Regions from separate parts of the Arthrobacter sp. TJ-238 genome, predicted to be linked through region 1. Evidence: riboswitches for the same ligand, from Rfam matches in the RefSeq annotation. Region 1 holds a riboswitch; each other region holds the start of a gene.

The links. A riboswitch is a leader RNA that binds a small molecule or an ion and turns the genes downstream of it on or off. The one in region 1 is predicted to bind cyclic di-AMP.
Region 2: linked by a shared signal. The riboswitch ahead of AC4D2O_RS13430 (C40 family peptidase) and the one ahead of AC4D2O_RS01050 (LysM peptidoglycan-binding domain-containing protein) in region 1 are both predicted to bind cyclic di-AMP.
Region 3: linked by a shared signal. The riboswitch ahead of AC4D2O_RS03585 (NlpC/P60 family protein) and the one ahead of AC4D2O_RS01050 (LysM peptidoglycan-binding domain-containing protein) in region 1 are both predicted to bind cyclic di-AMP.

Annotation. Positions count from the first base shown of each region.
Region 1 covers NZ_JBZCNH010000001.1:224,659-228,683, reverse strand. Annotated here, with positions in the region: gene AC4D2O_RS01060 (glycoside hydrolase family 6 protein) at 1-799, shown strand, start outside; gene AC4D2O_RS01055 (hypothetical protein) at 863-1,105, shown strand; cyclic di-AMP (ydaO/yuaA leader) riboswitch at 1,214-1,394, shown strand; gene AC4D2O_RS01050 (LysM peptidoglycan-binding domain-containing protein) at 1,400-2,395, shown strand; gene acs (acetate--CoA ligase) at 2,501-4,025, opposite strand, start outside.
Region 2 covers NZ_JBZCNH010000006.1:4,408-8,432, reverse strand. Annotated here, with positions in the region: gene AC4D2O_RS13435 (VOC family protein) at 5-424, opposite strand; gene AC4D2O_RS13430 (C40 family peptidase) at 560-1,417, opposite strand; cyclic di-AMP (ydaO/yuaA leader) riboswitch at 1,420-1,596, opposite strand; gene mutM (bifunctional DNA-formamidopyrimidine glycosylase/DNA-(apurinic or apyrimidinic site) lyase) at 1,735-2,697, opposite strand; gene rnc (ribonuclease III) at 2,698-3,429, opposite strand; gene rpmF (50S ribosomal protein L32) at 3,498-3,701, opposite strand; gene AC4D2O_RS13410 (YceD family protein) at 3,704-4,025, opposite strand, start outside.
Region 3 covers NZ_JBZCNH010000002.1:47,176-51,200, reverse strand. Annotated here, with positions in the region: gene AC4D2O_RS03590 (NlpC/P60 family protein) at 1-642, opposite strand, end outside; gene AC4D2O_RS03585 (NlpC/P60 family protein) at 668-1,588, opposite strand; cyclic di-AMP (ydaO/yuaA leader) riboswitch at 1,594-1,746, opposite strand; gene AC4D2O_RS03580 (iron-dependent transcriptional repressor DtxR) at 1,929-2,627, opposite strand; gene serC (phosphoserine transaminase) at 2,871-3,995, shown strand.

The DNA.
Region 1 (4,025 bases):
GCCGGACGGGCTCGGGATCATCCCCTGGTACCGCGGGCTCGACGGCAACCTCGAGTGGTGCCAGCCGGCGGAGGCCGACGCCGCGACCGCGGCCGCGGAACGCTTCGAGATGCTCGACTACGCGGTGGACCGGCTCAAGGCGCTGCCGAACACGAAGGTCTATCTCGACGGCACGCACAGCGCCTGGCTCGGCACGGGGGAGATCGCCAGCCGCCTCGTGAAGGCCGGCGTGCAGAAGGCGGACGGGTTCTTCCTCAACGTCTCCAACTACGAGCTCACCGAGCGGCAGCTGAAGTACGGCTCCTGGGTGTCCCAGTGCATCTACTACGCCACCGAGATCGACCCGGGCGCCTACGGCTCCTGCGCCAGCCAGTTCTACCCGGCCTCACCCTCCGACTTCTCGACGTGGGGCCTGACGGATGCCTGGTACGCCCAGAACGTGGCGGGTGCCCGCAACGCGCCGACGTCGGAGGACCTGGCGCACTTCGTGGTCGATACCAGCCGCAACGGCCGCGGGCCGTGGGTGCCGACGGCGACCTACCCGGATCCGCAGGTCTGGTGCAATCCTCCGGCTCGCGGACTGGGCCATACGCCCACCACGGACACGGGCAACGACCTCGCCGACGCCTTCCTGTGGATCAAGGTGCCCGGCGAGTCGGACGGCGAGTGCAGCCGCGGCCTGACCACCAACGGCGGGGTCGATCCCGAGTGGGGCCGGGTGGACCCCGCGGCAGGCGGCTGGTTCCCGGAGCAGGCCCTCGACCTGATCAGGAACGCCGGCGCCCCCGCCCGGCGCTGATGCACGAGGGGCGTGCGCGGTCCCAGCACACCGCGCACGCCCCTGCCGCCTAGGCTGGAGGACATGGAGAGCTGGAAGAACGCGCAGCGTGCCCACGAGCGGAGGCTCTGGGGCACGCTGTTCTGCGTCGGCGTGGCGCTGACGGCCGCACTGTCCAGCAGCCTCATCGCTGCGGCGATCAGCGCGGAACCAGGGGCGGCCCTCTGGTTCCATCTCCAGCAGTCCGTCCTGCTCGTCCTCACCGTGGCAGGCACCGCGCTCGCCCTCCGCCGGTGGCGATCGGCCCGCGTCGGAGGGGCAGGATAACCGCCGTTACGGGAATGTGACAAAACGTTCGAGCAGTAGCTATGTTCTTCTGGTGCCTCTGCCCATGAGAGGTGCTCCTGGACGGAATGCCGAGCCCTGCCGTCGTCCGGGATACGTTCGCAATCACCACGGCGGGGACGGGGGAACCACAGTTCCAGTGGACGCGCAGCTCTGACTGCGGACGTCCTTGGGGTTAAGTCGCACTGCACACGCCGACCAGGTGACGCGCGCGACCGGGTGACTCCCATCCGAACCCGACAGCTCACCCCGCAGGCATGGGAGAGGTATACATCCATGTCACGAAACATCTCTTCGGCGCGCCACCGTGCCGATATCGACGGCAATCTCGCGCTGCAGGGCCTGTCCCGCGCCGCCAAGGCCAACGCCACGATGATCGGCCGTCCCGTTGCCATCGTCGCCGTCACGTCGGGCCTCGCGCTCAGCGCCGTCGGCACCGCCAACGCCGGCACCTACTCGGACCAGGGCACGACGACGGCTCCCGCTGCAGTAGCGGCCCCGGCCGCTCCCGCAGCAGTAGCGGCCCCGGCCGCTCCCGCTGTCGCCGCCGCTCCGGCAGCAGCTGCGACCGGTGCGACGCACACGGTCGTCGCAGGGGACACCCTCGGCGCGATCTCCGCCAGCTACGGTGCCGACCTGACCGCGGTCCTCGCGGCCAACGGGCTCTCCCTGGCATCGATCATCTTCCCGGGTGATTCCATCGCGATCCCCGCGGGTGGATCGGCCCCGGCGCCGACGGTCTCCGTCCCTGTCGCCGTCGCTCCCGCCGCTCCTGCCGCTCCCGTGGAGCAGGCAGCGGTCGTCGCCCCGGCGCCGGTCGTGCAGCAGGCAGCAGCCGTAGCTCCGGCTCCGGTCGTGCAGCAGGCAGCAGCCGTAGCTCCGGCTCCGGCTCCGGCCGTCTCGACGGACCCGGGTTCGGGCGTCTACCTGGCCTCGGCCGCCGCCACCCCGGCAGCCGGCGGCGTCGGTGCGACCCTCCTGGCCTCGGCGCAGGGACAGCTTGCAGCCGGAGCCGTCTATGACTGCACCGTGCTCGTGGAGAACGCGCTGCGCGCCGCCGGTATCGCCGCGGGCGACCTCGGCCCGTCGCAGTTCTTCCAGTTCGGCTCGACCGTGGCGACCCCCGCCCCGGGCGACATCGTCATCACCGGTGGCCACGTGGCCATCTACGCCGGTGGCGGCCAGGTCATCAGCAGCGGCATGAACGGTTCGAACCTGACCATGCAGCACCCCCTCTCGGACCTCCCGGGAGCATCCTTCGTCCGGGTATAACACCTAGGCGGACCACACACGGGAAGCGGCAGGTGCTTGGACGGGGCACCTGCCGCTTCCTTGCGTTAATAACGGGCGCCGGCGGGCCTGACGGGCACGGACCCGTCAGGCCCGCGCGGCCAGCACGTCCTGGATCCCGGGGATGCACCCCTCGTTCTGCAGCGACGTCGTATCCCCGAGCGGCGCGCCCTCGTAGAGCTTCGTGAGCAGGCGCCGCATGATCTTCCCGGACCGCGTCTTCGGGACATCGGGCACGACGACGACGGCCGAGGGCCGCGCGATCGGGCCGATGGCCTCCGCCACGTGGGCGCGCAGCACCGCGACGACGTCGGCCTCCGGGTCCGCACCCGCCGCGAGCACCACGAAGGCCGCGATGGCGTGGCCGGTCAGCGGATCCGGTACGGGGCAGGCACCCGCCTCGGTGACGAGCGGATGGGCCACCAGCGCGGACTCGATCTCGATGGTGGACAGGCGGTGCCCCGAGACGTTGATGACGTCGTCCACCCGGCCCAGGATCCAGGTGTCGCCGTCGTCGTCGTACCGGGCACCGTCGCCCGCGAGGAACCAGCCCTGCCGCGCGAACATCCGCCAGTAGGCGTCCAGGTAGCGCTGCGGGTTCCCCCACACCGTCCTGGCCATGGCGGGACCGTGCCGGTCGACAACGATCAGCCCCTGCTCGCCGGGCGGGACGGTCCGGCCGTCCTCGTCGACGATGCGCGTGCTCACCCCGGGCAGGGCGCGCGCCGCGCAGCCGGGCTTGAAGTCGGTGTCGGTGGGGCTGGGGGAGAGCACCGTGGCGCCGGTTTCCGACTGCCACCAGGTGTCGACGACGGGCACCTCGTCGCGGCCGAGGTGCCTCCGGAACCAGCGCCATGCCTCGGGGTTGACGGCTTCGCCCACCGTGCCGAGCACGCGGATGCTCGAGAGGTCGTAGCCGCGCGGGATGCCGTCAGGGAACCAGCCCATGAGCGAGCGGACCAGGGTGGGCGCGGTGTAGTAGCTCGTGACACCGTAGCGTTCGATGATCTCGAAGTGCCGGCCGGGGTGCGGCGTGTTCGGGGTGCCCTCGAAGATGACCTGCGTGGCGCCGTTGGAGAGCGGCCCGTACAGCTCGTAGGTGTGCGCGGTGACCCAGGCCAGGTCGGCGGTGCACCAGTGCACGTCATCGTCCCGCTGCGCTGCATCGGGGTTGCTGAAGAGGTGCTCGAAGCTCGACGACGCCTGCGTCAGGTACCCGCCCGAGGTGTGCACGAGGCCCTTCGGCTTCCCGGTGGTCCCCGACGTGTACATGATGAACAGCGGTGCCTCGGCGTCGAAGGCCTCCGGCGTGTGGTGCGGTGAGGCCGGGTCGACGACGTCGTGCCACCAGACGTCGCGGCCTCCGGTCCACGCGACGGCGGAGTCCGTCCGGCGGACCACGAGGACGTGCTCGATGCTGTCCACACCCTCGACGGCGGCGTCCGCGTTGTCCTTGACCGGGACGGCGGTGCCCCGGCGGTACTGGCCGTCGGTGGTGACGAGCAGTTTGGCCGCGGTGTCCTCGACACGGAAGCGGAGCGCCTCGGCCGAGAACCCGCCGAACACGAGGGAGTGCACGGCCCCGATCCGGGCGCAGGCGAGCGTGATGACC
Region 2 (4,025 bases), on a different contig from region 1:
ACGCTCAGGCCCTCCGTGCAGCCAGGACCTCGAGGTAGTGCGGATTGTGCATGATGCCGAGCACGTTGCCGAAGGGGTCCACCACGGACGCCGTCGTGAACCCGCCGGTCCCGCGTTCCGTCACCGCCTCGTATTCGGTGGCGCCTAGCCGGAGCAGCCTGTCCAGCGTGCCGGTCAGGTCGTCGACGTGCCAGAACATGACGGCGCCACCCGGCCCGAGGGACGCCCCGGAGGGCCCGTACCTCCGGTCGATGAACCCGAGCTCGTCCTCGTCGTCACCCACCCGGAACTCGAGGTAGGCGGGAGGCTCGGGGGGCGGCGGGAAGGCGTAGTACGGCGCTGTCCCCAGCAGTTCCGTGTACCAGTCGCGGGCGGCGGCGAGATCGTCGGCGTAGAAGGTGACGGTGGCGAATCCTCGAAACATCGGTGCTCCTCCGGGTAGGCGTGACCCGCCGGAATGTACACCCGAAGCCGGGTACGGCAAAGGGCGGGGTGCAAGCACCCCGCCCTTTGCGTGTCGCGACCGGCGTCTGCCGCCGGTCTGCGCCGTCTGTCCGCTCTAGCGGGTGTAGTAACCGTCCACCGACATGACGTTGACCGAGTGCACCTGGGTGCCCTGCGACGGGTTCAGCGCGCTGACCATCTGGCCGTCGCCGAGGTAGATCCCGACGTGGCTGCCACCGTTCTGGCTCACCAGGTCACCCGGCTGGGGGGTGCTGGTGGGCGTCATGGCGGCGAACTGCGCCCACGTGGTGCGGGGCAGGTTGATGCCCTGCTGTGCGTAGGCCCACTGGACGAAGCCTGAGCAGTCCCAGGCGCCGTAGGCGGTGCCGCCGAAGACGTAGCCCGAGCCGACACCCTGCATCGCCGTGCCGACGATCCCGGGGAGCGAGGCCGCCCTCGGCGCGATGGAGGCGGCGGACTGCGTGCTGAGTCCAATGGAGTTGCCCGGGGTCGCCGTGGTGCTCGCGAGCACTGCCTGCGCGGGCGCTGCCTGTGCGGCCACGGACTGTGCGGGCACCGACTGAGCGGAGTACTGCTGCGGGGCGGCGGAACCGCCCAGCGAGATGGACTGCCCGGGGTAGATGACCGAGGCGTAGCCGAGGCCGTTGGCCGCGAACAGCGCATCGAGGCTGACGCCGTGCGAGGAGGCGATGCTGCCGAGCGTGTCGCCGGCCTGCACGGTGTAGGTGCCGGCCGCGGTGGTGCTCGCGGTGGACTGCTGGGTGTCGGTGCTGATCTCACCGGCTGCGCTGGCGGGAAGTGCCGCGCCGAACAGGAGGCCGGACGCGGTGACGACGACCGCGGCGGGCTTGCCGGCGACGGACGCGGTCGCAGTGACGGCGCGTGAGGCCGTGACGAGGGGGTTGGTGCGCGTGGGGACGGCCCGGTGGCGCGCGATATGGCTCTTGGACATGCTGTTGCCTTTCCCAAAGCCTGCGAAGTTAGCTGTCGGGTTCGGATGGGACATCCGGACACGCACCTGCCGACCAACGCCCCCAGGCTGGTCAACGCGTGTCTTTACCCCTAGGACTCGTTGAAGAGTCCGCTACTGGTTCCCCCGCCCCTGTCGAATGGTTTGTGCGAACGGTTCATCCTCATCGACAGGGTTCGGCTGAAAGAGGATGAGTGCCCCGCCGTGGTGGCGCGGGCACGGCTTCAACGGTACGCGAGAGGTCCCGGATTGTCACGTTTGGATCACGAGGGAAAGATCACGTCACTGGCCCGGGGAGGCTACGTCCTCGCGTTGCGTGGTCTCGGCTGGCAGTGCGGGCAGAGGTAGGAGGACCGGTTCATGAAGGACTCCCGGCGGATCAGCGTGTGCCGGCCCTCGTCCGCGCAACGGCGGCACGGCTGGCCGCCGCGCCCGTAGGCCTCGAGATCCCGCGCGAAGTAGCCCGAGGCACCGTTGACATTCACGTAGAGGGCGTCGAAGCTCGTGCCCCCGGCCGCCAGGGCGCGGGTCATCACACCGGTGGCCGCCTCGATGATCCGCCGGGTGTCCGGGCGCCGCAGGGTGTCGGTGGGCCGGGCGTAGTGGAAACGGGCCGCCCACAGGGCCTCGTCGGCGTAGATGTTGCCGATGCCGGAGACGAGCCCCTGATCGAGCAGCGCGCGCTTGAGTCCGGTCCTGCGGGCGCGAAGGCGCCGGTGGAAGGCCTCGGGGTCGAAAGCGGGGTCGAGGAGGTCGCGTGCGATGTGGGCGGCCTGGTGCGGCACGAGGGGCAGGCTGCCCTCCCCCAGCCCTCCCGGGTGACCGTCCCCGGTGGGCTGCAGGTCGGCGACGAACATGCCGCCGAAGATGCGCTGGTCCACGAAACGCAGCTCGGCGGGCAGCGGCACGCCCTCCTCGTCGAGCGCGGCGGAGAGGGTCAGGCGTACCTTGAGATGCTTCTCGCGCGGCGCGGCGGGTTCCTCGATGAGGAGCTGCCCGCTCATGCCGAGGTGCGCCATCAGTGCGACGTGCGGCGGGGTGTCCGCGCCGGCTGCATCTTCCAGAACGAGCCAGAGGAACTTCCCGCGGCGCACCACGTCGGTGACGCGCGCCCCGGTGACGTTGCCGACGAAGTCCTCGACGCCGTCGACGTGCCGCCGGAGCGACCGGGCGTCGACCACGTCCACGTCCTCGATGGTGCGTCCGGTCACCCAGCGGGCGAGGCCACGGCGGACCACCTCGACTTCAGGCAGTTCAGGCACTCAGGAACCGTCGCGCGCGTCGGAGGGTTCCCCGGCCCCGTGCACGGAACCGGCCCCTTCGGTGAGCAGCTTCCACGACGCCGCTGCCGCCGCCTGCTCAGCTTCCTTCTTCGACGGTCCGTGCCCGGAACCGTATCCGACCCCGCCGATCAGCAGGTGCGCCGTGAAGGTGCGGGCGTGGTCGGGGCCCGTGCCCTCGACCTGGTAGTCGATGAGGCCGAGTCGCCGCCCGGCCGCGGTCTCCTGGATGCGGGTCTTCCAGTCGGTGCCCTCGCCGAGGACCGCGGAGTCCCGCAGCAGGGGCCCGATGAGGCGCATGACCATGGCGCGGGCGGTCTCGATCCCGTGGCTGAGGTACGCGGCGCCGATCACGGCCTCCATGGTGTCCGCGAGGATCGACGCCTTGTCCCGCCCGTTCGTCAGCTTCTCGCCCTGCCCGAGCAGCACGTAGCTGCCGAGGTCGAGGGTGCGCGCGACGCCCGCGAGGGCCTTGGTACTCACGACGGCGGACCGCCGCTTGGCGAGCTCACCCTCGGACAGGCCCGGGTTGTCCCGGTACAGGGCATCGGTGACCGAGAGCCCGAGGACCGAGTCGCCGAGGAACTCGAGGCGCTCGTTGGTGGGGATCCCGCCCTTCTCGTAGGCGTAGGACCGGTGGGTCAGGGCAAGACGAAGCGTCTCGGTGTCGATATCGACACCGAGACGCTTCGTGAGCTCTTCTGTATTCTTCACAACCGCATCAACCGGCGCATCGGACGGGTGACCCGCCGGTGCGTGGACGCGGCGGGACGGGTCCCATGTCAGACGTCGGCGACCTTGCGTCCCTTGTACTCCAGGAACAGCGGCGTACCGGCCGAGTCGGTGACAACCTTGGCCTGGTGGGCGAGGCTGTAGGTGACGCGACCGTTCTCGAGGGTCTTGACCAGCTTGGGGGCGGTTGCCTTCCACTGGGACCGGCGTGCACGGGTATTCGCGCGGGACATCTTCCGCTTCGGGACAGCCACGGCTAACTCTCTTCTCTCTCGTCTGACTCTGACTTTGGTGCCGCGTCGTTCTCTGCGGCGGTGCCGGTCAGCCCGGCGAGGGCCGACCAGCGAGGGTCCAATACTTCATGGTGGTGGTCCGGATCGTCATTGAGCCGGGCTCCGCATTCGGAGCACAGACCCTTGCAATCCTCCCGGCACACCGGCTGGAATGGCAGCGACGTGACCACTGCATCCCTCAGCACGGGTTCCAGATCGACCGAATCGTTATCCACCCTGTGCTGTTCCTCGTCCTCCTCCACCGACAGCGACTCGGAGTCGCTGTAGAAGAAGAGTTCCTGGACA
Region 3 (4,025 bases), on a different contig from region 1:
CAGCTGGCCCTTGGCCGCTGCGGCGATCGTCGCGGCGACGCCCGACGACGCGACGGGAGCAGCGGGGGCTGCCGGTGCCGGGGCGACCGGAGCGGCGGCTGCCGCCGGGGCGGCGACGGGTGCCGGAGCCTTCGTGGCCACGGGAGCTGCGGCCTGGACGGCCGCGGGGGCCTCGACGGCGGCGACGGGCGCTGCGGCCACGGGGGCCTCGACGACGGGGGCCTCGACGACGGGCGCTTCGACGACGGGGGCCTCGACGACGGGCGCTTCGACGACGGGGGCCTCGACGACGGGCGCTTCGACGACGGGGGCCTCGACGGCGGGAGCCGGCTCGACGACGGGCTTCGCATTGACCTTGACCGCGGTCCTGTTGAAGGACACGACGGGCCCGGCGGGTGCGACGACGGCCGCGCGGGCCGAGGCGAGGGAGACGCTGGACGCCGCGACGTCGCGCTGGGGCTGGAGGTCGGCCGCGTTGGCGGCGACACCGCTGGACAGGACGAGGCCCGAAGCGGCGACGATGACGGCCGCCTGGCGGCCCATCCCGGTCGCGTTCGAGGTGACTGCTTTGGCGAGTTCGGAGAAGCCGGTGGCGGACCGCGCTTCTGCTCTATGGCGTGCGGGCATGACGGATGAAGGCATGGGGGATAACTCCAGGTGTGTGTTTCTAGCGGACGCGGACGAAGCTGGCGCCGGGCAGGTCGGCCAGGAAGTGGAGGCCGGTGTTCATACCGTTCAGGCCGCCACTGATGACCTGGCCGTTGCCGACGTAGATGGCCACGTGGCCGCCGGTGATCACGAGATCGCCGGGGGCGGGGCTGCTGACGACGTCGCCGAACTGGAAGAACTGGCCCGGGGCGAGATCGCCTACGGACTTGCCGACCGAGCGCAGTGCCTTCTCGACCATGGCGGTGCAGTCCTGGGCGACGCCGATCTGGGCGTACGCCGAGCCGACCAGGCCGGCAGCGACGCCGGAGGACGGGGCGGGAGCAGGAGTGGGCTTGGGAGCGGGAGCGGGAGCCGGTGCGACGGCGGCGGGCGCTGCGGCCGGTGCCACGGGAGCGGGAGCGGGAGCCGGTGCGACGGCGGCGGGCGCTGCGGCCGGTGCCACGGGAGCCGGTGCGGCGACGGGGGCCGGTGCCACGGGAGCCGGTGCGGCGACGGCAGCCACGGCGGGAGCGGCCGGCGCTGCGACCGGAACGACGGCGACGGGCGCTGCGACCGGGGCCGGCGCGGCGGGTGCCTGCTCCTCGACCACGGGAGCGGGCGCCTCGACGACGGGCTCGGGGGCGGCGGTGACCTCGACGGCCACGCGGTCGAAGGAGACCGTGGCGGTGGCGGGGACGGTGACCTCGGCCGAGACGACCCGGCTCACGGTCAACGCCGTGGAGGACGCTACTTCGCGCTCTGCGGGGGTGGCCCCGTGGGCCGGGAGGCCGGCGGTGAGGACGAGGCCCGAAGCGGCGACGATGACGGCTGCCTGGCGGCCGACCGATCCGGCGTTGGAGGTGACTGCAGTGGACAGGTTCGTCAGCGCACTGACGTTCCGGGCCGCACGGTGGCGGCCCAATGAAGAGCTATTGGACACGTTGGATTGCCTCTCCCAACGCCTGCGAGGTGAGCTGTCGGATTCGGATGGGAGTCACCCGGCCGCTGCGTGAAGCAGCGACTTAACCCCAAGGATTTCGGTTACGAAACCCAGAAATTGGTTCCCCCGCCTCTGCCATGCGATGGTGCGGACGGACCTCGAGCAATGGCAGAGCTAGGCGATTTGCAGGAGGGTGCCGGATCTAGAGCGAATTTGGCACGAGATGAAAGCTACCTCACAACCACCCGTTTGTCACGTTACGATCACGAAATGGTGTGTTCTTGGTGACGACGCCGGTTCGGAGGACCTTCTGCACACCCGCGCGGCGGCGGCCGAGTCCTCAGGCGGCGACGGAGACGAACACGTGCGAGGCCACCTCGGGCGGCAGTTCCAGGGCTCCCTCGACCCCCGGGACGCGGACGGACACGTAGTCACCCACGGATTCGAGATTGAGCTGCGCTCCGGGACGGAGGCCGCCCTCGTCGAGCTGCGTGAGCAGTTCAGGATCCACCTGGATCGGCTCGGCGAGGCGCACCAGGGTGACCTGCTTCCCGGGTGCATACGTGCCCATGGCGGACAGCAGGGTCACCACGCCGTCGGTGAACCGCTCGGACTCGATCCCGCCGATGGCCGCGAGTCCGGGGATCGGGTTGCCGTACGGCGATTCGGAGGGCTTGCCGAGGAGCTCGTAGAGCCGCCGCTCCACCCGCTCGCTCATCACGTGCTCCCAGCGGCAGGCCTCGTCGTGGACGTAGGCCCAGTCGAGACCGATGACGTCGCTGAGCAGCCGCTCGGCCAGACGGTGCTTCCTCATGACGCCCGTGGCCCTGTGGCGGCCCAGTTCGGTGAGCTCGAGGTGCCGGTCACCGGAGACGACCACGAGACCGTCACGCTCCATGCGGCCGATGGTCTGGGAGACGGTCGGACCCGAGTGGCGAAGGCGCTCGGCGATGCGCGCGCGGAGGGCGACGATGTTCTCTTCCTCGAGTTCAAGGATGGTCCGCAGGTACATCTCAGTGGTGTCGATGAGGTCCGTCATGCGGTTCAGCTCCTTGGTGCGGTGCGGGTGCGCGGCTGGAATGCCTCACGCCGGTGAGGCAGGCCAAAGCCGCCACGGACTGCTCCGCCCCACGCCCCCCAAGGTTAACCCATGGCGCAACGGCCCCGGCAATCGGGCGGAGCGCGGTCAGGGCGGCTTCCCGCAGCCGGTTAACAAATGGAGGGCCCGGGACCGCTGGGGCAGAATGAGGCCGTACCTGCCGCCCAACAGCTGGAGCATCGCATGAGTGACTCGCCCCGTATTCCCGACCACCTCCTGCCCTCGGACGGCCGTTTCGGCGCGGGCCCGTCGAAGGTCAGGAGCGGCCAGGTGGACGCGCTCGTGGGGGCGGGGCGGTCGCTGCTCGGGACCTCGCACCGGCAGGCTCCTGTCCGGGACCTCGTCGGCCGGGTCCGGACGGGTCTCAGCACGTTCTTCGGCGCCCCCGACGGGTACGAGGTGGTCCTCGGCGTCGGCGGCTCCACCGCGTTCTGGGACGTCGCCACGTTCGGGCTCGTCGAGCGGAAGGCGCAGCACCTGTCTTTCGGCGAGTTCGGCTCGAAGTTCGCCTCCGCGACGACGAAGGCGCCGTTCCTGGAGGCGTCCTCCGTCATCACGTCGGAACCCGGCACACGCCCGGATCCTGTCGCGGAGGCCGGCGTGGACACCTACGCCTGGCCGCAGAACGAGACGTCCACCGGTGTCGCCGCTCCGGTCCGGAGGATCGACGGCGCCGACAACGGCGCACTCGTGGTCGTCGACGCGACCTCCGCAGCAGGCGGGCTCGACGTGGACGTGGCGCAGGCCGATGTCTACTACTTCGCGCCGCAGAAGAACTTCGCGTCCGACGGCGGCCTGTGGCTGGGGCTCTTCTCCCCCGCCGCACTCGAACGCGCCGCGCGGGTCGATGCCGGCGACCGATGGATCCCGGATTTCCTGAACCTCCAGACCGCCATCGACAACTCGCGCCTGAACCAGACCTACAACACGCCGTCGCTGTCCACGCTCGTGACGCTCGATGCCCAGGTGCAGTGGCTCAACGCGCAGGGCGGACTGCCCTTCGCGACCGCACGGACGGCGGATTCGGCGGGGCGCCTGTACCGCTGGGCCGAGGCGTCCGCCGTCGCCCGCCCGTATGTCGCCCGTCCCGAAGACCGCTCGAACGTGATCGTGACCGTGGATTTCGACGACGCCGTGGATGCAGCACGCATCGCCGCGATCCTCCGGGCCAACGGGATCGTCGACGTGGAGCCCTATCGCAAGCTGGGCCGCAACCAGCTCAGGGTCGCCACGTTCGTGGCGATCGAGCCCGACGACGTCTCGGCCCTGATCGCCTGCATCGATCACGTCGTCGAGAATCTGCTCTAGGGCCGGTCGTCCACAGGCCCGCGCTATGGG